Regions from separate parts of the Salaquimonas pukyongi genome, predicted to be linked through region 3. Evidence: predicted binding sites of a transcription regulator. Region 3 holds the regulator's gene; each other region holds the start of a gene.

Region 1 (5,613 bases), 1.5 Mb from region 3:
CAACCATTTGGTTGCATAATGACTGCATGAGTGATTTGTTTCAGGCGCTAGCCGATCCCACCCGTCGCCGGTTGCTGGACTGTCTTTACGAAAAGCGCGGTCAAACGCTGAATGAGTTGTCGGCGGGCGCGTCCATGTCACGGCAGGGCATTGCCAAGCATCTGGCCATACTGGAGCGCGCCAATCTTGTTACCACCCAGTGGGACGGCCGCTGCAAGCGTCATTTCCTCAACCCGGTGCCGATTTCCGAGATCGTGCATCGCTGGGTCGGCAAGTTCGAGGATGCGCGTCTTGAAGCGCTGGCCGATCTCAAAACCCAATGCGAAACCGATCTTCAGAACAGGAAACACAAACGCCATGGCTGAACACACAAGCTCCGATTTTGAAACCCGGGCCTCAACCGGCAAAACCTGCGCCCCGGATTTCGTCTATGTGATATTTATCCGTGCTGATGTGGACACGGTCTGGAATGCCCTGATCGATGGCGAGTTCACACGGCGCTATTGGGGCCATGAAAACGTTTCAAGTTGGAAGAAAGGCGCGCCCTGGGAGCACATACGCGCGGACGGCAGCGGCAAGGTGGATACAAAAGGCCACGTTATCGAAATGAACCCGCCGGCCAGAATGGTGTGGAGCTGGGCCTTCGAATCCGAAGCGGGAGATCCAGCAAAGCGCTCGCTCGTCACCTATGAGTTGGAGGCCCTCGGCCCCGACACGCGGCTGACCGTAACCCACAGCGAACTGGAACCGGGCTCCAACATGGACAAGGGCGTGCGCGAAGGCTGGCCGGCAGTGCTGTCGAACATGAAATCGCTGCTGGAAGCCGGCACTGTGCTGCGTGAAGACCAGTGGCCAAAGTCGGCCAATGGCTAGCGAGTGTCTAATAATCCACCCGCTCGAAATAAAGACCGCAGGCCGGGGCGACGGGACCGCAGGCCTTGCGGTCCTTTGCTTCAAGCGCGGCCCGCAGATCATCCGGCCCCCATTTGCCCTCGCCAACGAGCTTGAGTGAACCGGCCATGGAGCGCACCTGATTGTGCAGGAAGGCGCGCGATGAGGTAACAATCTCTATTTCCCGCCCGCCCGGGCCACGATCGGCAGCAAGGCGAACATTGAGGGTGTCCAGCGTGCGCTCGGGATTTTTTGCCTGACAATCGGTGGAACGGAAAGTGGTAAAGTCGTGATGGCCCACCAACACCTTTGTCGCCTCATCCATGGCATCGATATCGAGCGGCTTTTTCACGTGCCAGGCACGGCCGGCATCGACCGTCAGATTGGCCTGGCGGTTGAGAATGACATAGCGGTAATGGCGGCGTTTGGCGGAGAAACGGGCGTCGAACTCCGCCGCAACCGTTTCGCAGGCAAGGACTGAAACGGGATGTCCGGAAATTTTCAAAAGCCCGTTTGCGGCCTCGCAGACTTTTCCCGGGCGCCATTCGGCTTCAAGGTCCACATGGGCGACCTGACCGAGCGCGTGTACACCGGCATCGGTTCTGCCTGCGGCAAACAGGGTTACCGGATGGCGGGCGAATTCGGCAATCGCCTCCTCAAGCGCCTGCTGAACCGAGGAAAAGCCATCCTGCCGCTGCCAGCCATGATAGGGTGTACCGTCATACTCTATGATCAGCTTGTAGCGGGGCATCAGGAAAGAACCGAACCTTTTTCCACCCGGTTGCCGCGCAGGAATTCAGCCGCGTCCTGTGCGCCCTTGCCGGCGCGCTGGACACGCATGAGCCGCACCGCACCCTCGCCACAGGCAATTGTCAGTTGATCGTCCAGCACCATTCCCGGCGCGCCGGAACCCCGTGCAATCGCCGAGCGCAAAACCTTTACTCGCACCGGTTTCTTGGCTTCCTGGCCGCCCAGTTCGAATTCCGTCCAGGCACCGGGAAAGGGTGACAGGCCGCGAACATGATTGTGCACCTGGCGGGCCGGCACGGACCAGTCAATGCGGGCTTCTGCCTTGTCGATTTTTTCGGCATAGGTAACGCCCTCTTCTGCCTGGGGCACCGTATCCAGCTGGCCGCGCTCCAGTGCGCCCATGGCGCGAACCATCAAATCGGCGCAGGTGGCGCTCAACCTATCGTGCAACTCGCCAGCCGTCATGTCGGGACCGATCGCCACTTTCTCGGCCATGGCGAGCGGGCCGGTATCGAGGCCTTCCTCCATTCGCATCACCATGACGCCTGTCTCTTCGTCCCCTGCCATGATCGCCCGCTGGATGGGCGCTGCCCCCCGCCAGCGCGGCAACAGGGAGGCATGGCCGTTCCAGCATCCGAGGGACGGCGCATCGAGGATTGCCCGGGGCAGGATCAACCCATAGGCAACAACCACCGCTGCATCAGCCTCATGAGCCGCAAATTCGGCCTGTTCGGCCTCGCCCTTGAGGGATTTCGGGGTAAAAACCGGAATGGCAAATTCTTCAGCCGTTTCGTGAATGGGGGATTTTTTTTCTGCCATACCGCGGCCCGCCGGTCGCGGCGGCTGGGTATAGACGGCAACGATATCATGGCCATGGCCGATCAGCGCGGTAAGAACCGGCACGGAAAACTCCGGGGTTCCCATAAAGACAAGTCGAAGCGGCATCGGTCTACAACACCAGCGGCGAGACGTTGTCCCGGCCTTCCTGTTTGGCGATCTTGGTGAATTTCTTGACCACCATGTTGCGCTTGAGCGCCGAGATGTGGTCGATGAACAGTTTTCCGTCGAGATGGTCGATCTCGTGCTGGGCACAGGTCGCCAAAACGCCAGTCGCTTCCATCACCGCGGGCTTGCCGTTGCGGTCGGTATATTCAATGGTCACCGAAGCGGGACGTTCCACATCGGCAAAATATTCGGGGATCGAAAGGCAGCCCTCCTCATAGGTGGAGAGCGCATCGCTGGCGGCGACAATCCGCGGGTTGATCAGCACATGGGGAACTTTTTTCGACGGCTTGCGCTCCGGGCGCTCCGGCGGTTCCTCGCCCTTCTCCTGCGCTTCGGCAACGGCCTGTTCCCAGGCAGCCAGTTCCGCGGCACGCTCGGCCTCGTCCCTGGGATCGCCGCAGTCCATCACCAGCAAGCGATAGGGAAAGGCAACCTGAATGCCGGCAAGGCCGATGCCCGGCGCCTCGTACATGGTCTCAAACATCGCATCAATCAGCTTTTGATGACGTTCATCAAAGCCTTCGAGCGGGGCTGAGACCCGGCGCAGCATGGGGTCCGGCAGGTTTACGATATCAAGGACGGGCATTGCATCTTGTCTTCTATGGATGTGTGCCTGAGATATGGGTTCCGGCCTGCCGCGTCAACGCGCCAAATGGGCGCGAATTCTCCCCGGTATTCCTGTTTTGTTCTTTTTGTTCGTTTTCGCGCTGCGAATCTGCTAGGCATCGGTGATGGAAACGCAAAACGGATTTGATTTCACCGCGCTGTTCGCCACGCCGCTCTTCGTTCTTGGCGGGAGGAGTTTCACCTTCGGCGAGGTAGTACTTGCCGCGCTCGCCCTGCTGACCCTTTTCGTCCTGCTATGGACCATGCTTTCCTGGCGGACTGCGAAACGCCGGGCAGCCAACGAAGCGGCAGCGCTCGAACGGGCGCGGGAAGCCGAAGCCCGCATGGCGGAACTGGTGGCAACGCAAAATGAATTGACCGGGCGGCTGACGGCGATGAACGAGAACCTTGCCTCGCGGCAGTCGGATCTGGCACGCACCGTCAATGAGCGGCTGGAATCGATGACCGGGCGCATCGGCCAGTCGATCACCGAGACGACGAAAAACACCCAGGAAAGCCTTACAAAACTGCAGGAGCGGCTGGCCGTCATCGATACGGCGCAGACCAACATCACGGCGCTGACCGGACAGGTGGTCGAACTGCAGGCGATTCTTGCCAACAAGCAGACGCGGGGTGCCTTCGGTGAAGCGCGCATGCAGGCGATCGTCGAGGACGGATTGCCCCAGGGTGCCTATGCCTTCCAGCCGACGCTGTCTAACGGTTCGCGGCCCGATGCAATCATCCACATGCCCAACGACACGCCCCCGCTGGTCATAGACGCGAAATTTCCGCTGGAAAGCTATCATGCGATCCGCGATGCGGAAACGCCGGAGCGGGCGAAGATTGCCGCCCAATCCTTCCGCCGCGATGTGGAAACCCATCTCAAGGCGATCCACTCGAAATATTTCATCAAGGGCGAGACCCAGGACACCGCCTTCATGTTCGTGCCGTCGGAATCGATTTTCGCCGAGATTCACGAAAAGCACGAAACCCTGGTGCAGAAGGCACACCGGGCGCGCGTCGTCATCGTTTCGCCTTCGCTCTTGATGCTGTCGATCCAGGTCATTCAGTCGGTGCTGAAAGACCACCGCATGCGCGAACAGGCGCATCTCATCCAGGGTGAGGTGGCCCGGCTGATGGAGGATGTCGGGCGGCTCGACGAAAGGGTACGCAAGCTGGCCACCCATTTCGGCCAGGCGCAGAAAGACGTTGACGAGATTCTGACCTCTTCCGGCAAGGTTTCAAAACGCGGCACCAGGATCATCGATCTGGAGTTCGACGAGGCCAAAGCCGTGGAAAGCGGAAAACGGGATGGTGCAAAAACCTCCAGCCGCCGCGGGTTGAAGGTCGTGGAGTGAGACCGGATGCAATGTGCCGTTCCCTCTTTCGTCATTCTCGGGTCCTGAGCTTGTCGAAGGACGGAGGACGAGGGAAGCCCCGCCAATCATAGCCGGAGACAAACACCCCGTTTCAACCGTACCGGACTACGAAGTTGCGCAGGATTTTTGCCGCGTGCTGCGGATTACCCTTGTGGGCTGCCTCAATCAGCGTGTCGGCTTCCTGCGGATCGAAGTAGCCGCGATGACGGTAGATGTTGATCCGCAATTCAAAGACATCGCCATCAGCCTCGGGGTGAAACTGCGTGGCGTAAACGCTCTTGCCATAACGAATCATCTGAAAGGGGCAGGCAGGCGAGGAAACAAGGTGGGCGCAGCCTTGCGGCAGGGCCTGCACCGATTCCTTGTGACCGACAAAGGCATCGAAGGTTTGCGGCAGACCGGCCAGCAGCGGGTCGTTGCTCCCCGCCTCTTCAAGCTGGGCGGTGGTGACGCTGACCGGTTCACTGTAGCGCCCCTTGGCGACCGGCGCGCCAAGATGATGCGCCAAAATGCCGATGCCGTAGCAGCAGCCAAGGAAGGGAAAATCCCGTGTTGTTATTTCCGGCATCAAAGACAGCACGGTGTCCTCGATGCGTTTTTCGACCGGTGACTTTTCTTCCGGCGGATCGGAAACGCAACCCGGTCCGCCGCCCACGATCACACCGGCATAGTCATCAAGCGAGAATGTTCCTGGCAACGGGTTTTGTTCCAGCCGCAGGCGATCGAAAGCAGATGGCGGCAAGCCGGATTTTCTGACAATTGCTTCGAACTCGTTGTCGGAGGCTTCGGTTTCCGGGCGAAGCTGCAGAACCAGAAAGGGCTTTGTCTGTTTTGCCATCTAAAAATCGCTTCTGCTCTTGATGGCGGCAGAGAGCGTGCCCTCGTCGAGATAATCCAGTTCGCCGCCAACGGGAACGCCATGGGCAAGGCGGGTGATCTTGATGTCCACGCCTTCCAGCCGGTCGGTAATGTAATGGGCGGT
Region 2 (5,613 bases), 1.6 Mb from region 3:
GCGCGAATTGCTGGAAACGATGAATGTCAGCCGGGCAGCTGCCGAAGCAGCGCGCCTGACTGGCCGGCCCAAGCGTGAACTCTATCAGCTTGCCTTGCATGTTTCAGGAGCAAAGCGTGGGAAGTGATCAAGCCCCCGATGCGCCGGCTCAGCATCACCGCCGCAACCGCCGGCGCGCGCGGCGCTACGGGCTTGCCGCCGAACATTTGGCTGCAGTTGCGTTGCGCCTTAAGGGATACCGGATCCTGGAGCGCAACTATCGCACCAAGCTGGGTGAAATCGACATCATTGCCCGCAAGGGGGATCTCGTGGCGATTGTCGAGGTAAAGGCGCGTGACAGCGTGGCAGGCGCCGCCGATGCGGTAGGATACCAGGCCCGCCAGCGGATCGGGCGCGCTGCCCATCACTGGCTTGCAACCCGCCGCGATGCCCACCGGCTTTCCCTGCGTTTTGACATCATCGCCATTCGGCCCTGGCGCTGGCCGGTTCATCTGAAAAACGCATTCTGAAAATCGGTACAGGCAACGGTTTTTTCCGAAGCTGCGTTAACCTAGAAGAAATGAAACGCCAGCACGGAGAGGATTTGTTTACTGATTCCCGCTTCAACAATTCCGTCGCATTGTGAATTCCTTTAAGTGGAGTTCACAGACAATGATCGGGTGAAGGCAATGGCGCTCAAAGTCGGGGTCCAGATGGACCACATTTCAACGATTTCCATCGAAGGCGATTCGACCTTCGCTCTGTGTCTGGAGGCCAAGGCGCGCGGGCATGAACTGTTTCACTTCACCCCGGACCGGCTGCAACTGCGCGGCGGCAGCCTGTCAGCGGAAATCGAGGCGCTCGATGTACGTGACGTCAAGGAAGATCATTTCACCCTGGGCCAGCAGGCACTGACCGACCTGTCATCGCTCGACGTCGTTTTGCTGCGCCAGGACCCGCCATTCGACATGAGCTATATCACCAACACGCATCTGCTGGAACGCGTGCATCCAAAAACGCTGGTGGTCAACGATCCGCGTGCCGTGCGCAACGCGCCGGAGAAAATCCTGGTCATGGAATTTGCCGATCTGATGCCGGAAACACTTATCACCAGGGACTTTGCCGCGATCCGGCGCTTTCGTGATGAATTCGGCGACATCATCATCAAGCCGCTTTACGGCAATGGCGGTGCGGGGGTTTTCCGGCTGGCCGAAGGGGACCAGAATCTCTCCTCCCTGCTGGAAATGTTCGACGGTCTTTACCGTGAACCCTTCATTGCCCAGCGCTATCTGAAGGATGTGCGCAAGGGCGACAAGCGCATCATCCTCGTCGATGGCGAGCCGGTGGGCGCCCTCAACCGGGTGCCGGCAGAAGGCGACGCCCGCTCCAACATGCATGTTGGCGGCATTGCCGAACATGCGGAGCTGACAGCGCGGGAGAAGGAAATCTGTGCCCGCATTGGCCCCCGCCTGAAGGAGGAAGGCTTCATCTTCGTCGGCATTGATGTGATCGGAGACTGGATGACGGAGATCAATGTCACGTCGCCAACCGGTATTCGCGAGGTGAAGCGGTTTTCCGGTACCGATGTTGCAGCACTGATCTGGGATGCAATTGAAAAGAGAAAATGAAAAAACTGTCCACAGTCGTGTTTTGTATCCTGCTGGCCTGCGCCGGCATCATCACCCCCGCCTTCAGCGGCAAGGCTTTCGCCTTTTTTGACCGCAGCGATCCTGATCGCATCATGCGGCAGGCGGAGCTGATGCGCCGTCAGGGGAAATACCCCGTTTCCCTGTCCTGCCGGGCCGGCCAGCCCGAAGGCCCGTTTGCGCCGATTGTCAGAATTGACTGGCAGGAAAACACCGCCAACGTTGAATGGGAATTGCATGTCTACAAGGGGCAGCTTGAAGTTCCCCCAAGCGCCGGCGCCGACTGGAAAAAAGTGGTGCGCCTGGTGCTTCCCACAGGATCGGACCGGTTTTACTGCCTGCTCTACTACAAGCGGTAGAAAGAACTTGCATTGTCGTCGTTTTTTGCGCACCAAAAACAAGGATGCCGTGCGGCAACCTGGTTACATCTTCAACCTGAAACTAAATTTCCAAATCTGAATCATGAGTATAGTGGGGAAATTCTCTGTGAAACGGTTTTCAATTCTTCCCGGGTTTCTGATTGCTACAGTTCTGACGGCTTTGCTTGCCGATGTTGGGGGGCAAGCGCAGGCAGCCAATCCCTATATGTCTCAGGACAAGGTGATGCGGGTCGCCAGGCAGATGCAAAAGAAGGGAAAAATTCCAACAAATTTGCAGTGCACAGTGGACCGTTCAAAACGTTATCTAAATCCCCAGATAAAAATCGAATGGAAAGACAATAACCGCAATATCGAGTGGTATCTCAATGTCTATAAAGGCCAATTGGAATTCAAGCCAAACGACATAGGAAACTGGAAGCGTATTTCGCGCACGGTTATTCCGCTTCGCAGTACCAAGTTTTTCTGTCTGCTCTACTACAAGCGGTAAAGGCGCCCTGCTGTCAGGATCGCCTGCAGCGGCAAAGGAAAGAACAAAAAAAGAACAAAGACTTGACTCCCGGCGAGAATCCTGCCTAAGGTTGCAGGCATAGGATTGCAATCGTCCGGGTTGAAGCCTGCATTAGCAGCCAAACTGCTGTCCCGGATAACCCACCGCCCGCAATCGGATATCATGCGTGCTGCCCTGTATTGCCAACGGGCAAGGCGGCACTGCTTTGCTGGAGGCGGGAGATGGTCTCACGGGTTCAGACGGTTGCCTTTCACGGTATTGAGGCGGTGCCGGTCGACGTTCAGGTCATGGTTGCCCCTGGCCAGTTGCAGATGCCCATTGTGGGCCTGCCCGACAAGGCGGTTGCGGAGAGCCGCGAACGGGTGAAGTCGGCACTGCATGCTTCCGGCCTCGCCATGCCGCCCAAGCGGGTGACGGTCAATCTGGCGCCGGCGGACCTGCCGAAAGAGGGCAGCCATTTCGATCTGCCGATCGCGCTGGGATTAATGGCAGCGCTCGGCGCCATTCCCTCCGATGTGCTGGACCGGTATGTGGTGATGGGGGAACTTTCCCTTGATGGCACGCTGATGCCCGTTGCCGGCGCTCTGCCTGCGGCCATCGGCGCCAACGCCCTCGGCAAGGGGCTGATCTGTCCGGCCGCCAGCGGGCAGGAAGCAGCCTGGGCCGATCCTGACATGGAGGTTCTTGCTCCCCGCAGCCTGATCGGGCTTGCCAATCACTTTCGTGGAACACAGGTGCTTTCCCGGCCCAAACCGGGCATTCGCGAACCGGCTGCAAGCCTGCCCGATCTTGCTGAAATTCGGGGCCAGGAAACCGCCAAGCGGGCACTGGAGATCGCCGCTGCCGGCGGCCACAACCTGTTGATGGTCGGACCGCCAGGCGCGGGCAAGTCCATGCTTGCAGAAAGACTTCCCGGCATCCTGCCAAGACTTGCGCCCAGGGAACTGCTGGAAATCTCGATGATCCGGTCAATTGCCGGCGAGTTGGCGGAAGGCCGGCTCTCCGACCGCCGCCCCTTCCGCGCACCGCACCATTCCGCGTCCATGGCAGCCATGGTGGGCGGTGGCCTGCGCGCCCGCCCCGGCGAAGTGTCCTTGGCCCATAACGGTGTGCTGTTTCTTGATGAACTGCCGGAGTTTACGCCGCAGGTTCTCGATTCCCTGCGCCAGCCGCTGGAAGCGGGCGAGGCTGCCATTGTGCGCGCCAATTACCGGGTTACCTATCCCTCGCGTTTTCAGCTCATCGCGGCCATGAATCCCTGCCGCTGCGGCATGGCGGGTGAGCCTGGCCACACCTGCCGCCGCGGCGAACGCTGCGCCACCGACTATCAGGCACGGGTCTCCGGCCCGTTCATGGACCGGATTGATCTGCGCATCGAAGTGCCGGCGATCTCCGCTGCCGACATGATGACGACCGGCGGGGGCGAGGAAAGCGCCATGGTCGCACGGCGCATCGAGACAGCCCGCAAATGCCAGGCCGAGCGCCTTGATGCCTTGCTCAAACGCTCTGCCGGCGACAGTGACCTTGCCCGCAAATTGAACCTGCACCGGGGCATCCCGGCCCAGAAGACCAATGCCGCGCTCGGTTCGGCGGTAACGGAACTGATTGCAGCGCCCGATGAAGCCGGCGCAAAATTGCTGCGAGATGCCGCCGAAACCATGCGGTTCTCCGCCCGCGGTTATCATCGCATTCTCAAGGTGGCCCGCACCATTGCGGACCTCGACGGAGCTGAAACCGTCGGCCGCATTCATCTGGCCGAGGCAATTGCCTATCGAACCTTGAACGAGCGTCCGGCGCTCGCTGCGTAACCTGCTGAAACCCGCTTTTGCCCCGATAGCCGAGGGGCCGGGCAGCCAGGCTGTTTTCCTGACGCCGGAGCCGCTCTTTCGCGTATGGCCTCCCGGTGGGCGTTTACCATGTCTTTCAAGCAAATCTTCAGCCTGTTGTGACAGGATCAGGGCAGGAATTGCATGCCGGGAACAAGGGAACGCCGGATGGGCGCGAACGAACGCCAAAAGGACGCGGCGGCACCGCAGAAAAAGCACGCCGAAGACCGCCGGGGCTCGGCCGCAGGCGCTTCGCCTGACGGCATGGAATTTGCGCATGCTGAAAATCGGCCGCAAGCTTCCAAGGCCCGCTTCCGGCGGGGCAGACGCCAAAGGCCGGCGCTGACCGCAGGCCTTTCCCGTCGACCTGTAGCCTTTGTCGCAAACCATGCGCTCCCGCTTTTCATCATCTGCTCTGCGGGTCTTTTTGCCTTCCTGGCCCCGTTCGGATCACCTGCTGCCATCGCTGTCATGGGATTTGCCGGTGTTTTGGCTTGCCTGGTTCAAAGCCGCCAGCGCGCAGAAGGCGCGGACATCGCTGCCATGCGTTCGCGCTTCGAGGAACTGGAAGATAAGGCCTGGGAGCTTTCTGAAAGCGAGGAACGCTACCGCACGATCACCGATGCCTTCGGCGATCTTGTCGCCATACGCGATCACGGCAACAGGATCCTGTCCTGCAACGCTGCTTATGCTGCAAGTCTGGGGACTACTCCGGAAGAAATTATTGCCGGCAACCGATTGCCCGCAATGGATGAAAGCGGGCCCGCGCAGGAAGAAGCAACTGGATTTCCCGCCCGGCTTGTCCGCCAGGGCGAGCGGACCGAACTGGTCATCGACACGCCCGATGGCCGCAAATGGTATCACTGGCTGGACCTGCCGGTACGCGGCGGCAATGGCGGTAAAAGTGCCATTCTTTCCGTCGCCCGCGACATCACCTCCTTCAAGCGCTCCACCGAACTTGATGCCGAGGCGCGAAAGCAGGCCGAACAGGCAAACCGTGCCAAGTCGCGTTTTCTTGCCATGGCAAGCCACGAAATGCGCACGCCCCTGAACGGTATTATCGGCATGTCGAAACTGCTCGGCACAACCCCTCTGACGCCGGAGCAGCACAACTATACCGAGGCGCTCAGGCGTTCGGGCCAGTCGCTGCTCACTCTCATCGAAGGCATGCTGGATCTTACGACCATCGAGGCGGGCCGCTTTGCCCTCAAGCCGCAGCGCTTCGCCCTGCGCGCCATGCTGGAGGATACGCTTGAACTGCTCCATTACCAGGC
Region 3 (5,613 bases):
TTGGCAGCCCTTGGCGACCGGCAATGGCTTGAAGCGGTCAAGAGCCAGGTAGCAGAAGGCCGTGAGCGGATTTATCAAATCGCCCGGGAAAACGGACTGCAGGCACTTCCGTCGGCAACCAATTTCGTGGCGGTTGACTGCGGAAAGGATGCAGCGTTCGCCAAATCGGTGCTCGACGGACTGGTCGAGCGCGGCCTGTTCGTGCGCATGCCGTTTGCCGCACCGGGCAATCGCTGTGTGCGCATCGGGGTAGGCAGGCCGCAGGATATGGATCTGCTGGCAGAAGTGCTGCCGCAGGTGCTGGAAACAGCCGGCGCGTAAACAAAACCCGGATTGCACCAGGCAATCCGGGCTCTGTACCGGGTTTGAAGACCGGTGCATGTAACGCGGCAGCGCTTTGGGCCGCCGCTTCAGAAATTACACCGAATAGTACATGTCGAATTCGACCGGGTGCGGCGTCATTTCATAACGCTCGACCTCTTCCATTTTCAGTTCGATATAGGCATCGATCTGATCCTTGTCGAAGACGCCGCCCTCAAGCAGGAACTTGTGATCCTTGGCAAGGCTTTCCAGCGCTTCGCGCAGGCTGCCACACACCGTCGGGATCTTTTTGAGCTCCTTCGGCGGCAGATCGTAAAGATCCTTGTCCATGGCGTCGCCGGGATGGATCTTGTTCTTGATGCCGTCAAGGCCCGCCATCAGCATGGCGGCAAAGCCGAGATAGGGGTTCTGGGTCGGGTCCGGGAAACGAACCTCCACGCGCTTCGACTTTGGCGAGGAGCCGAAGGGAATGCGACAGGAAGCCGAGCGGTTGCGCGCTGAATAGGCGAGCAGGACCGGGGCCTCATAGCCTGGAACCAGACGCTTGTAGGAGTTGGTGGACGGGTTGGTGAAGGCGTTGATGGCCTTGGCATGCTTGATGACACCGCCGATATAGTACAGGCAGGTTTCCGACAGGCCGGCATATTCATTGCCGGCGAAGGTCGGTTTGCCGTCTTTCCAGATCGACATGTGAACGTGCATGCCCGTGCCGTTGTCGCCATAGACGGGTTTGGGCATGAAGGTTGCCGTCTTGCCATAGGCATGGGCTACCTGATGCACGGCGTATTTGTAGATCTGCATCTTGTCGGCGTTGCGCGTCATCACATCGAACATGATGCCGAGCTCATGCTGGGCTGCGGCCACCTCGTGGTGGTGTTTTTCGACCTTGACGCCCATTTCGGTAAGAACCGACAGCATTTCGGAACGGTAGTCCTGACCGGAGTCGACCGGGGAACGGGAAAGTAACCGCCCTTGGTGCGCGGGCGGTGGCCCATATTGCCGCCTTCATATTCGGTGGCCATGTTGGAAGGCAGTTCGGTGCAGTCGAGCTGGAAGCCGGTATTGTAGGGATCGGCGGAAAACCGCACGTCGTCGAAAACGAAGAATTCGGCTTCCGGGCCGACAAAGACCGTGTCACCGATGCCGGAGGCCTTCAGATAGGCTTCCGCCTTCCTGGCGGTGCCGCGCGGGTCGCGGCCATAAGGTTCGCCGGAAACAGGATCGAGCACGTCGCAGAAAATCGCCAGGGTCGACTGGGCAAAGAACGGATCGACATGGACCGTGTCGAGATCGGGCATCAAGGTCATGTCGGATTCGTTGATTGCCTTCCAGCCGGCAATGGAAGAGCCGTCGAACATGATGCCATCGGCAAACATGTCCTCGTCGACAATGCCGGCATCCATGGTGACGTGCTGCATCTTGCCGCGCGGGTCGGTGAAGCGCACGTCAAGGAATTTCACGTCATCGTCCTTGATGCGTTTTAGAATATCAGCTGCTGTGGTCATGATAGCCTCTCTGTAATAGCGCTGGTTGATTGCTGGGCGGACCGGACGGGATGCCCGGTGCCGGGAATTTGAATTCAGATCGCGTCTTCGCCGGTTTCGCCGGTGCGGATGCGGATGACCTGTTCGACCGGGGAGACGAAAATCTTTCCATCGCCGATGCGGCCGGTCTGGGCGGCGTTGCGGATTGCCTCAACGGCCGGCTCCACCTGGCCATCGCCGACCACCACCTCGATTTTCACCTTGGGCAGGAAATCGACGACATATTCGGCGCCGCGGTAAAGTTCGGTATGGCCTTTCTGGCGGCCGAAGCCTTTTGCTTCGGTGACGGTAATGCCCTGCAGGCCCGCCTCCTGCAGCGCCTCCTTCACCTCGTCGAGCTTGAAAGGCTTGATGATCGCCTCGATTTTTTTCATGTACCTCTCCGTCTGTCGCTTCCTTACCGGCGGCCCGCTGCGGCAGGCATGGCCGGAAATTGCAGAAGTGTGTGGCGTTTTTTCAAGATGCCCCTGCAGGCAGATCCTTCGGCGTTGTCCCTGTGGCTTGCTGCCTGCAACGCGAAACCGGCAGTTTCTGTGTGGCAGATGCGGCAGTCAACATCCCTTAAGCATGTTTTGTGCCAGTTTCCGCCGGCGGCAGAAATTTCAGGCGCCGCAGCCGGGAAATCGTCCATCCGAAGCAAGGCATCAAAAATAATCCTTTTGTTTTCAAGCTATTAGGGAAGGCGCATCCTGGCTGGCGTTGTTTTGCGCTGTGGATATTCAGCTTTGCGGCCTGATCATTTTGCGGCCGTCCCATCCAGCCGCCGCCATGGGTGGCCTGCTCGGGTTGGTCTGCCCAAAATTTAGGCAATTGACTGCCTCCATTCGGGCAGGTCAGCCCAAAAATCAGGCACCCCGTTGTTGAGCGCGCCCCGGGATCGCAAGCGGGAAGATGTGGCGGGCGCGAAAGCAGGGGGCGGGCGGTCCCATCCCGGCAATTGTCTTTGCGGGGGTCCGTGCTTGAAATTTGAAGTGGCGACCCCCTTTGCCGCTATCCCCTGTGGCCGGTTAACCCTGCCCATCAACGTTAATGCCATGCATTTGATGCGAATGCGCCTTCAATTTGCTAAAAAGCCTGCGGACAAGGGAAGGTGGCCTTTAACGAAGCCGGCAAAGCCGGAAGGCAAGGCCCCATGCGTTTGATTGCCGTATTTGCGGTATTGCTGTGTATTGGCGTTCTGGCGGGCGTGTTTCCGCCCGGGCTTGCCGTGTTCGGCGTGCCCTACACGGTCATCGCTGGGCTGGTAGCAGCCTCCGGATTTGTTTACGTCCTCTCGCGCAGTTGACCCCCAGGAAACCGATATTCCCGCCCTCATCAGGCGTTGTGCCCCTGGAAAAAACCTGCAGGCCCGTCAGTATTTGCGCACAAGCCCGGCAAGCTTGCCCTGAATGCGGACACGGTCTGCCGGCAGCACTCGGGTTTCATAGGCCGGATTGCACGCTTCCAGCGCAATCTTTCCGTCCTGCCGCCTGAAGCGCTTGAGCGTTGCTTCCTCTTCATCGACCAGCGCGACCACAATGTCGCCGGCATCGGCTGCCGGCGTTTCCTGGATGATGACGGTATCGCCATCAAGAATGCCCGCTTCCACCATCGAATCGCCCTGAACCTCCAGGGCGAAATGGCTGCCCATGCCGATCATGGAGGGCGGCACGGCAAGGTTGCCGGTCACCTGCTGGATGGCGGAGATGGGAACGCCGGCGGCGATGCGGCCCATGAGGGGAACGTCGTAACCGGATGCGGCTTCCTCCATGCCCCGCTGCGGGGCATTGCTTGAGGGGGCATTGCCCGCCTCATCCTTGCCGGAAGAACGGAACCTTGCGGCAATGCCGCCGCGCTGGCTGCCGAACTGGACTTCCGTGACATTGTCAGTGTTGCTGTGGGCGCCAGTGTTGCTGTGGGCGCCCTGGGCAGCGGCGCCGGACAAGCCGCCATCGATGACGCCGAAGCCTTTTGCGGCGCTCGCTGGGGCGGCGCCTCCTGCCGCGCCTCCAACTGAACCCGGGAAAGCCGTCGGGGCGGTTCTCGCCGGGTCATAGCCGTCCGGCAGCTTGATGACCTCCAGCGCACGGGCCCGGTTGGGCAGGCGGCGGATGAAGCCGCGCTCCTCAAGCGCGGTGATCAGGCGGTGAATGCCCGATTTCGACTTCAGCGACAGCGCATCCTTCATCTCGTCAAAGGAAGGGGGAATGCCTTCTTCCTGCAGGCGGGCGTGGATCAGCATCAGCAATTCGTGCTGTTTGCGGGTGAGCATGGCATGACTCCCGTTGGATATCCGCCCGATAATCGAATCTGGCGGTGGAAAATTGCATATCCATAACATGTTCGGCACCTGTTCTGCAAGTGTTCATGCGTTCCTTGCCGCTTTCCGCGGGATTCGACAGGCCGCGTTAAGCGGGCGGGAAGGGGTATGGCGGTATTGTGACAGCGCCGTTTTGCCGCCAATACAGCCTTAAGCATCGGCAGGGAATCGGATATGCAAGAAAAGGTTGTGGACGGGAAGCCGGATTGCAGCTCGTGGGGAGTTTTCTGGCGGTACCGTCCAAGGGGCGTTGTTGGGGTGTGGGCGCAATGAGGAGAGCTTTCTTGCCGGGAGTGGAAGCAGATGTGGCACAGGTGGGTCAAGCAGGCGCTCGGGTGATGCATGGGCGTGCTCCAATGTGGCCTGTTTCGTTGCCTCTTCGGACGGCGGTTCTCCTTCTTGCCGCACTTTTGCTTTCTGTCTGCGGCGAGAGCTGGAACTGGCACCAGAAGCTGACGGTGACAGTGGAAACGCCGCAGGGCGAGAAGTCCGGTTCGGCCGTTCAGCAGGTGACATGGAAAAACGATACGCTCGTTCCCGGTTCGCCGGGCGGGCGGGCCGTCAACGGTTTGCGTGGTGAGGCGGCTGTCGTTGAGCTTGGGAGCGGCCGCTATTTGTTTGCGTTGATCAATGGTGCTGCGACGCTGGCCCAGCATGTTGTTCTCGATCCGGCCATGGCGAAGGCCCCCTTCGAGGAACGTGGTGCAGCGCTGGAACAGGTCGGGCGCAAGGGCACGGTACCGCGCAAATACATCCCGCAACTGGTGACGTTTTCCAACATCGACAATCCGGCGAGCGTCAAGGCGGTTGATCCCGATGATCTCGCCGCGACTTTCGGCCCCGGCTACCGGCTGAAATCGGTCACGCTGGAAATCACCGACGAACCCGTCACCGATGGCGAGGTGGAGAAGGTGCTGGGGTGGCTGAAGGATGTTTGGCCAAACCAGTTGGATGGTCAACGTTACGAGCGAATTGATGCGGCCAATCGGTCTGCGAATTCATTGTCTACGGGCAATTTCACTTCGGAGAGCTTCAAATGAGTATTTCACCTGATCTTATGTACGCCATCCTTTCCATGGACGTATACAATCGCGGTTATGGCGAGGGGATCGAAGGTCTAGGCGGATTGGGAGCTTCAATCGGCACAGCAACCATTACTCAGCAGTCGGACACTGGGGTGAATGACCCTGAAGTCGCCGCCGGATTCTACGCGGTCGCCTATGAGTGGAACGGCGAGACGGTCATTTCCTATCGGGGAACGGACAACGACACTTTCTCTTCCGATCCGGAGAGTGGGGGCAGTGATGTTCTGAATGGCTGGATTTCGGGCGGCGGGTATCCGACCGGCCAGTCGGAATTGGCGTTCGAGTTCTACGAAGCGGCAACCGGCGCCGATGCCTTTGACGGCATTGCCCAGGATGTCACCCTGACCGGCCATTCCCTCGGCGG
Region 4 (5,613 bases), 870 kb from region 3:
CTTCAGCGGCCTTCCTGCCTGAGTTCGGCTTCCTCCACCTTGATCAACTCGAAAATACGCTTGGTCATTTGACCGCGCAGGATTTCGTTTTCATCGATGTTGAAGTGGTCGATGCCCTGCAAGCGCTCCTTGACGTTGACGTTCTTGTAGGCGCCTTCGAAGTCCTTTGAGGCGGTAATCAGGTTCTGGCCGCGCCGCTTGGGCAGATAGTAGTTGATGGCGTCTTCAACGTAATTCGTCACCGGCAGGGGTTCCACGGCATCAAGCATCACCATGTACTGCACGGCAATTCCCTCTTGGCCGATCATGGTCGCCAGTTTGGGCGATGCCCCGGCACCCAGGGAGTGTCCGATGATGACAATGGGATAGGTCAATTTTCCCTTGCGGCTCTTGGCGATGAGCTGCTGGCCTATTTTGTCCCAGTCCTTGTGATTGTGCACGTAGCTGTAGACACCGTATCTCCTGAGTTCCTCCGACAATGTGTCCAGACCGAGCGAAAAGATGTTGGCCAGGCCGCGCAGGAAGATGACTTCGCCGGGCCGTTTGGGGACAAAGGACTGGTTGGCTTTGGCAGCAGGGGCTCCAAACAACACTGTGGCCAGCGCGGCCGCGATCAGGATGCCGGCAGGGCTGCGGCCAGTAAATTTTAAGCGGGCAAGTACGGTATGCAGCATGGGAGGCGGTCTCGGCATGTCAAATGGTTCCCGGCCTCCGAGTATGGACAAAATGTCAGATAGTTTTCAACCGTCATCCGGCATGGCCTGCCGGTACCGGCTGGCAAAAGCCTGGTGAAGCGGCTCGTAGCTCTCCGGTTGCCCCTCAAAACGCAAGGCTTGCGGATCGGCCCGGAAGCCTGCCTGGGCCGATTTCAGCCAGATGTGACCGACAGACTCCAGAAGGCGGATGTTGTCGAGCGAGCCGCCCTTGATGCTGACCACGGCCTCGGGGTCTTTGCGGTGGGTACCCTGGTGGAAAACCCGGGTGCCACATTGCGGGCAGAAATGGCAATTGGTGGTGTTTCCCGAGTCGGTCTGCCGCGCCCAGATTTTCAGGTCTCCGGTGAGTTCAAGCGCATTGCGCCGCGACAGCAGGGAAAGACCGTGCATGCTGGCGGACTGTTTCTGGCACTCGGTGCAATGGCATGCGTAGAGAGTCAGGGGAAAGTCCGTGAGGGTGTAACGCACCTGTCCGCACTGGCAGCCGCCGTGCCAGGGCAGGGGTGGAAGGGATTGTGAGCCGGCCAATTGTCTTCTTCCTGTTGTTGTCTGGACGCGGAACGGGTTTGGCGTTTATAAGCGCCGCGGTTTTTCATCGTGGACCGTTTGAGCTTTCAGGCAAAACGTGACAACGGTTCTGCGGACAGCTTTTGTCCCCCAAATCAGGTTTTTCGCGTTCCAGCAAACCTGAGTTGTGTAATCAAGGTCTGTGAGGTGCGCCGTGGCCGGCCATTCGAAATTCAAGAACATCATGCACAAGAAAGGGCGTGCGGATGCCGCCCGCTCGAAACTGTTTTCGCGCCTGTCGAAGGAAATCACCGTGGCGGTGAAAATGGGCGGCGGTGTGACCGACCCGGACATGAACCCGCGTCTGCGTCTGGCGATCCAGAACGCCAAGGGCCAGTCCATGCCCAAGGACAACATCCAGCGGGCCATGAACAAGGGTGCGGGCGGTGACGGCGAGGACTACAAGGAGATTCGCTATGAAGGGTACGGGCCCGGCGGCGTTGCCGTCATCGTGGAGTGCCTGACCGACAATCTCAACCGTTCAGCTTCCAATGTGCGGGCAGCCTTTACCAAGTTTGGCGGGGCGCTTGGTGAAACCGGCTCGGTCTCCTTTATGTTCGACCGCAAGGGCGAGATCAAATATCCCTTTTCTGCCGGGTCCGAGGACGCGGTGATGGAGGCGGCGATCGAGGCTGGCGCCGAGGATGTGGAAAGCGATGAGGAGGAAGGCCACACCATTCTGTGTGCTTTCGAAGATGTCGGCGACGTTTCCAAAGCGCTGGAGGAAAGCCTGGGCGAGGCCGAATCGGTCAATCTCATCTGGAAGCCGCAGAACCTGACGCCTGTTGACGGTGAAAAGGCCGGCACGCTTATGAAGCTGGTAGGGGCGCTGGAGGAAGATGACGACGTCCAGAACGTGTTTGCCAATTTCGACATTTCCGATGAGGAGATGGAAAAGCTGTCCGCGTGACCGTTGGCAGGATGCCTGAGCGTTCCCGCACACTGCTTGCCTTTGCCGCCCTGCTGGTTTTCGGCTGTGCCTGGGGTGCCACGCAGCCGCTTACAAAGGTTGCCGTTTCCACCGGTTATCAGCCTTTTGGCCTCATCTTCTGGCAGTTTTTCTATGCGGTTGTGCTGCTGGGGGCGGTTATTGCGGCAAAGCGGATCGCGGTGCCGATCGACCGGCGCCATCTGGTTTTTTATACCGGCATCGCGCTGATCGGCACTGTGCTGCCCAATTCGTTCGGCTATCTGGCGGCGGCGCGGTTGCCGGCTGGCATCATGGCGGTGGTCATCACGACCGTTCCGATGTTCTCGCTTATCATCGCGCTATTGCTGGGCAATGAACGGTTCCGCCTGTCGCGCTCGCTGGGTATCGTGCTTGGCGTCTCCGCCATGCTGCTGATTGCATTGCCGGAGGCAAGCCTGCCCGCAGCGGGGCTCGCGATCTGGGTGTTCGTCGCGCTGATTGCGCCATTTTGTTACGGCATTGAAGGCAATTACGTTGCCATGCAGGCGCCGCGGCGGCTGAATCCGCTTGCTGCGCTTTGGGGAGCGTCGGTCATCGGACTTGTTTTCATAACGCCGCTGACGGTTGTAAGCGGACAGTGGATCGATCTTTTCAAACCATGGCAGGCACCTGAATGGGCGATGCTGGGAACGGCGATTGCCCACCTTGTTGCCTATACGGGCTATATCTGGCTGGTGGGATTTGCGGGTGTGGTGTTTACAGCGCAGATTTCCTACGTGGTGACGCTGGCCGGCATTACCAATTCGATTGTGTTTTTAGGCGAGAGCTATTCGCCCTGGGTCTGGCTGGCAGTTGCGCTGATGCTTGTGGGGCTTTCGCTGGTTCAGCCGGCGGGCAAACTGCCAGATGCCGGGGAGGCGGCGTGAACAACCTTATGAGACTCCACATCTAGCGCAGCACAGTGTCAAAGGCCGGCAGGGAGGTGATGGCGGCTGCAAGGATGATGATGAAGGCAACACGGCGATAGGCAATCTCGCCCGACCTGCCGAAAAGCCGGGCACCGATAAGCAGCCCGGCAAGATAGAAGGGCATGGCGCCGGCCCCCTTGATCAGCCCGTCCACGGTGAGAATGCCAGACAGGAAGAGGCCCAGGCCCAGCGCGCAATCGGTCAGGTAGAGGAATACCATGGTGTTTGCCCGCACGATGGCAGCCTTCAGCCGAGCCGCCATCCAGTAGACGATTGCGGGCGGACCGGGCAGGCCGCAAGCGCCGCCTGTAAAGCCGGCAACGCCGCCGACAAGAACTTCGACCGTTCGGCTTCGGGGGCCTTCATAGCGCCAGCCGGACCACAAAATGGCTACTGAAAGGGAAATCAGAAAGGCCAGTGCCCAGCGCAGGGCAACAGGATCGCCGAATTTCAGCACGGCAAGGCCGACGGGCAGAATGACCAGGAAACCGGCAAAGCCGGGAAGCAGGCTTCTCCATTCAACCCGCCGGAACTCGGGAATGACGACCGGCAATGCAACCGTGGCGTCGATCAAAAACACCAGTACAACCGCTGTCTGCGGTGAATAAATGGCGGCAATGACCGGCATGAGGATCATCGATGTGCCAAAGCCGGAAAAGCCGCGAACCAGACCGGCAATCAGACAGGCCGCCAGGATGATCTGGTAACCGTAATACGCATAAAGATCGGCCAATTGCGCCATCATACGACATCAGTAGGCAGGTACGGCGCGAAGCAACATGCCCAAACAGGCAGGAAATCTGTGGCCAGATGGCGATTGGTTGTTTCTGTTTTGTTCACATTTTCGATGCAGGATGAGCTTAAAGGGGCTAAAGTGCACGAATGACGGAAACGATTCGCATTGCCGGCATTGATCCGGGGCTTCGGTTCACCGGCTGGGGCATTATTGACGTAACGGGTTCATCGCTGCGGTTTGTCGCTGCCGGCACGGTAAAATCCGATGCCAAGCTGGCGCTTGCTTCCAGACTTTGCCAATTGCATGACGGACTGTCCTCCGCCTTGCACACCTATCTGCCGCAGGAAGCGGCGGTGGAGGCGACCTTTGTCAATCGCGATGCCTCTGCCACGCTGAAACTGGGGCAGGCGCGGGGCGTAGCCATGCTGGTGCCGGCCTTGGCAGGCCTGCCGGTTTCAGAATATGCGCCGAATGCCGTCAAGAAAACGGTGATCGGCACCGGCCATGGCGACAAGCGGCAAATTCGCATGATGGTCTCCACGCTGCTTCCAAAGGCGCACTTTGACAGCGATGATGCCGCGGATGCATTGGCAATCGCCATCTGCCATGCCAATAATCGCGGTGCGGCGGCACTGGCGCGCCGGGTCGCAGCGCTGTAATTTCGGTCGAAGCATTTCATGAAGCATACCCCCTACGATGGTTCCCATCCGCTGTTTCGCATCGGGCTTGCGCCGCTCGATCTTGCGCAGTGGCTGGAAGTCGACGATCAGCTTGATGCCTATCTTGATGAAAAGGCCCGGTTGCGTGAGCGCTATCCCGGCAAGGTGTTTGCAGCCGAAAGCGATACACAGCCAGCCCAGGTGGAAGTGCTTTCGCTGTTGCTTGATCATTTGAGCGAGCATCACCGCGATACGCACATTATCAGCGATAATGAGGTTCGCGCCGGGACCCACACGGTTTTTCTTTTGGAAGACGAGCCCCCGCTGCAAACGGCATCGAAACTGGTACAGGAAGATCTGGTGCTGATGCGAAAGGGCGATGTCGGCTGGCGGCTGGCGGCAGCTTCGCTGTGTTTTCCCTCCTCCTGGTCGCTGATGGAGAAATTCGGCAAGGTGATTGCGGATGTTCATGCGCCGGTACCTGGCTTTGCTGCCGGCACGCGCAATGCCATGCTGATCGAGCGTATCTTCGATCAGTTGGTTGTCGAACAGCCGGTGCGGCGGATGAACTGGTCGGTCTATTCCGATGATGAATTGTTTCATGATGACCGGACGGCCGAGCATCTCAAAAAGCGCGATTTTGATGCCGGTATCTTTTTGCGGACGGAATATCAGACCCTGCGCAAACTGCCGCAAAGCGGCGACATTCTCTTTACCACACGGATTGATGTAGACCCGTTCGAAGCGCTTGGAAATCATCCGGAGCGTGACCGGATTTGCCAGGGGTTCATCACTTCCCTTGAGCAGCTTGATGCGGCGCAGCTTGCCTATAAGGGGCTCACGGAAAGCCGTGACCGGTTGATCGGTGAAATCCGGCTCTTGGCTGGGGAAACGAGCGCTGTCTTGTAACAAGGCAACGTTGTTTGTTCTTGACTTGTTCTATTCTCTGTGAAAGTAATACCAAGCAGGTATTACTTTGTACGGAGCACTGCCATGCGCGTAACCGAAAAGGGTCAGGTTACGATTCCAAAGCATATTCGCGAGCGCCTCGGCATTG

Evidence for each region. Region 3 encodes LexA, which represses DNA repair genes until DNA is damaged. Its sites were predicted from a motif close to TGTTCNNNNTGTGTTCNG; they were not measured.
Region 1: BVL55_RS01515 (DNA recombination protein RmuC) is a predicted target of LexA. The motif match lies at 3,320-3,337, and genes of this name have one in related genera.
Region 2: BVL55_RS01160 (YifB family Mg chelatase-like AAA ATPase) is a predicted target of LexA. The motif match lies at 2,532-2,549, and genes of this name have one in related genera.
Region 4: ruvC (crossover junction endodeoxyribonuclease RuvC) is a predicted target of LexA. The motif match lies at 3,984-4,001, and genes of this name have one in related genera.

The regions. Positions count from the first base shown of each region.
Region 1 covers NZ_CP019044.1:288,788-294,400, reverse strand. Annotated here, with positions in the region: gene BVL55_RS01540 (ArsR/SmtB family transcription factor) at 27-365, shown strand; gene BVL55_RS01535 (SRPBCC family protein) at 358-873, shown strand; gene truA (tRNA pseudouridine(38-40) synthase TruA) at 881-1,642, opposite strand; gene fmt (methionyl-tRNA formyltransferase) at 1,642-2,586, opposite strand; gene def (peptide deformylase) at 2,591-3,232, opposite strand; gene BVL55_RS01515 (DNA recombination protein RmuC) at 3,378-4,610, shown strand; gene BVL55_RS01510 (glutamine amidotransferase) at 4,723-5,469, opposite strand; gene recR (recombination mediator RecR) at 5,470-5,613, opposite strand, start outside.
Region 2 covers NZ_CP019044.1:216,132-221,744, forward strand. Annotated here, with positions in the region: gene rsmI (16S rRNA (cytidine(1402)-2'-O)-methyltransferase) at 1-127, shown strand, start outside; gene BVL55_RS01140 (YraN family protein) at 117-509, shown strand; gene gshB (glutathione synthase) at 669-1,607, shown strand; gene BVL55_RS01150 (hypothetical protein) at 1,604-1,984, shown strand; gene BVL55_RS01155 (hypothetical protein) at 2,112-2,492, shown strand; gene BVL55_RS01160 (YifB family Mg chelatase-like AAA ATPase) at 2,735-4,321, shown strand; gene BVL55_RS01165 (PAS domain-containing hybrid sensor histidine kinase/response regulator) at 4,508-5,613, shown strand, end outside.
Region 3 covers NZ_CP019044.1:1,830,356-1,835,968, reverse strand. Annotated here, with positions in the region: gene BVL55_RS08965 (pyridoxal phosphate-dependent aminotransferase) at 1-321, shown strand, start outside; partial or broken gene glnA (type I glutamate--ammonia ligase) at 418-1,724, opposite strand; gene BVL55_RS08955 (P-II family nitrogen regulator) at 1,901-2,239, opposite strand; gene BVL55_RS16510 (hypothetical protein) at 2,427-2,675, opposite strand; gene BVL55_RS16505 (hypothetical protein) at 2,998-3,150, shown strand; gene lexA (transcriptional repressor LexA) at 3,217-4,116, opposite strand; gene BVL55_RS08940 (hypothetical protein) at 4,536-5,204, shown strand; gene BVL55_RS08935 (alpha/beta hydrolase family protein) at 5,201-5,613, shown strand, end outside.
Region 4 covers NZ_CP019044.1:2,699,319-2,704,931, reverse strand. Annotated here, with positions in the region: gene BVL55_RS12945 (thioesterase domain-containing protein) at 3-692, opposite strand; gene BVL55_RS12940 (GFA family protein) at 741-1,244, opposite strand; gene BVL55_RS12935 (YebC/PmpR family DNA-binding transcriptional regulator) at 1,438-2,193, shown strand; gene BVL55_RS12930 (DMT family transporter) at 2,205-3,119, shown strand; gene BVL55_RS12925 (sulfite exporter TauE/SafE family protein) at 3,142-3,906, opposite strand; gene ruvC (crossover junction endodeoxyribonuclease RuvC) at 4,044-4,556, shown strand; gene BVL55_RS12915 (heme-dependent oxidative N-demethylase family protein) at 4,575-5,465, shown strand; gene BVL55_RS16285 (AbrB/MazE/SpoVT family DNA-binding domain-containing protein) at 5,550-5,613, shown strand, end outside.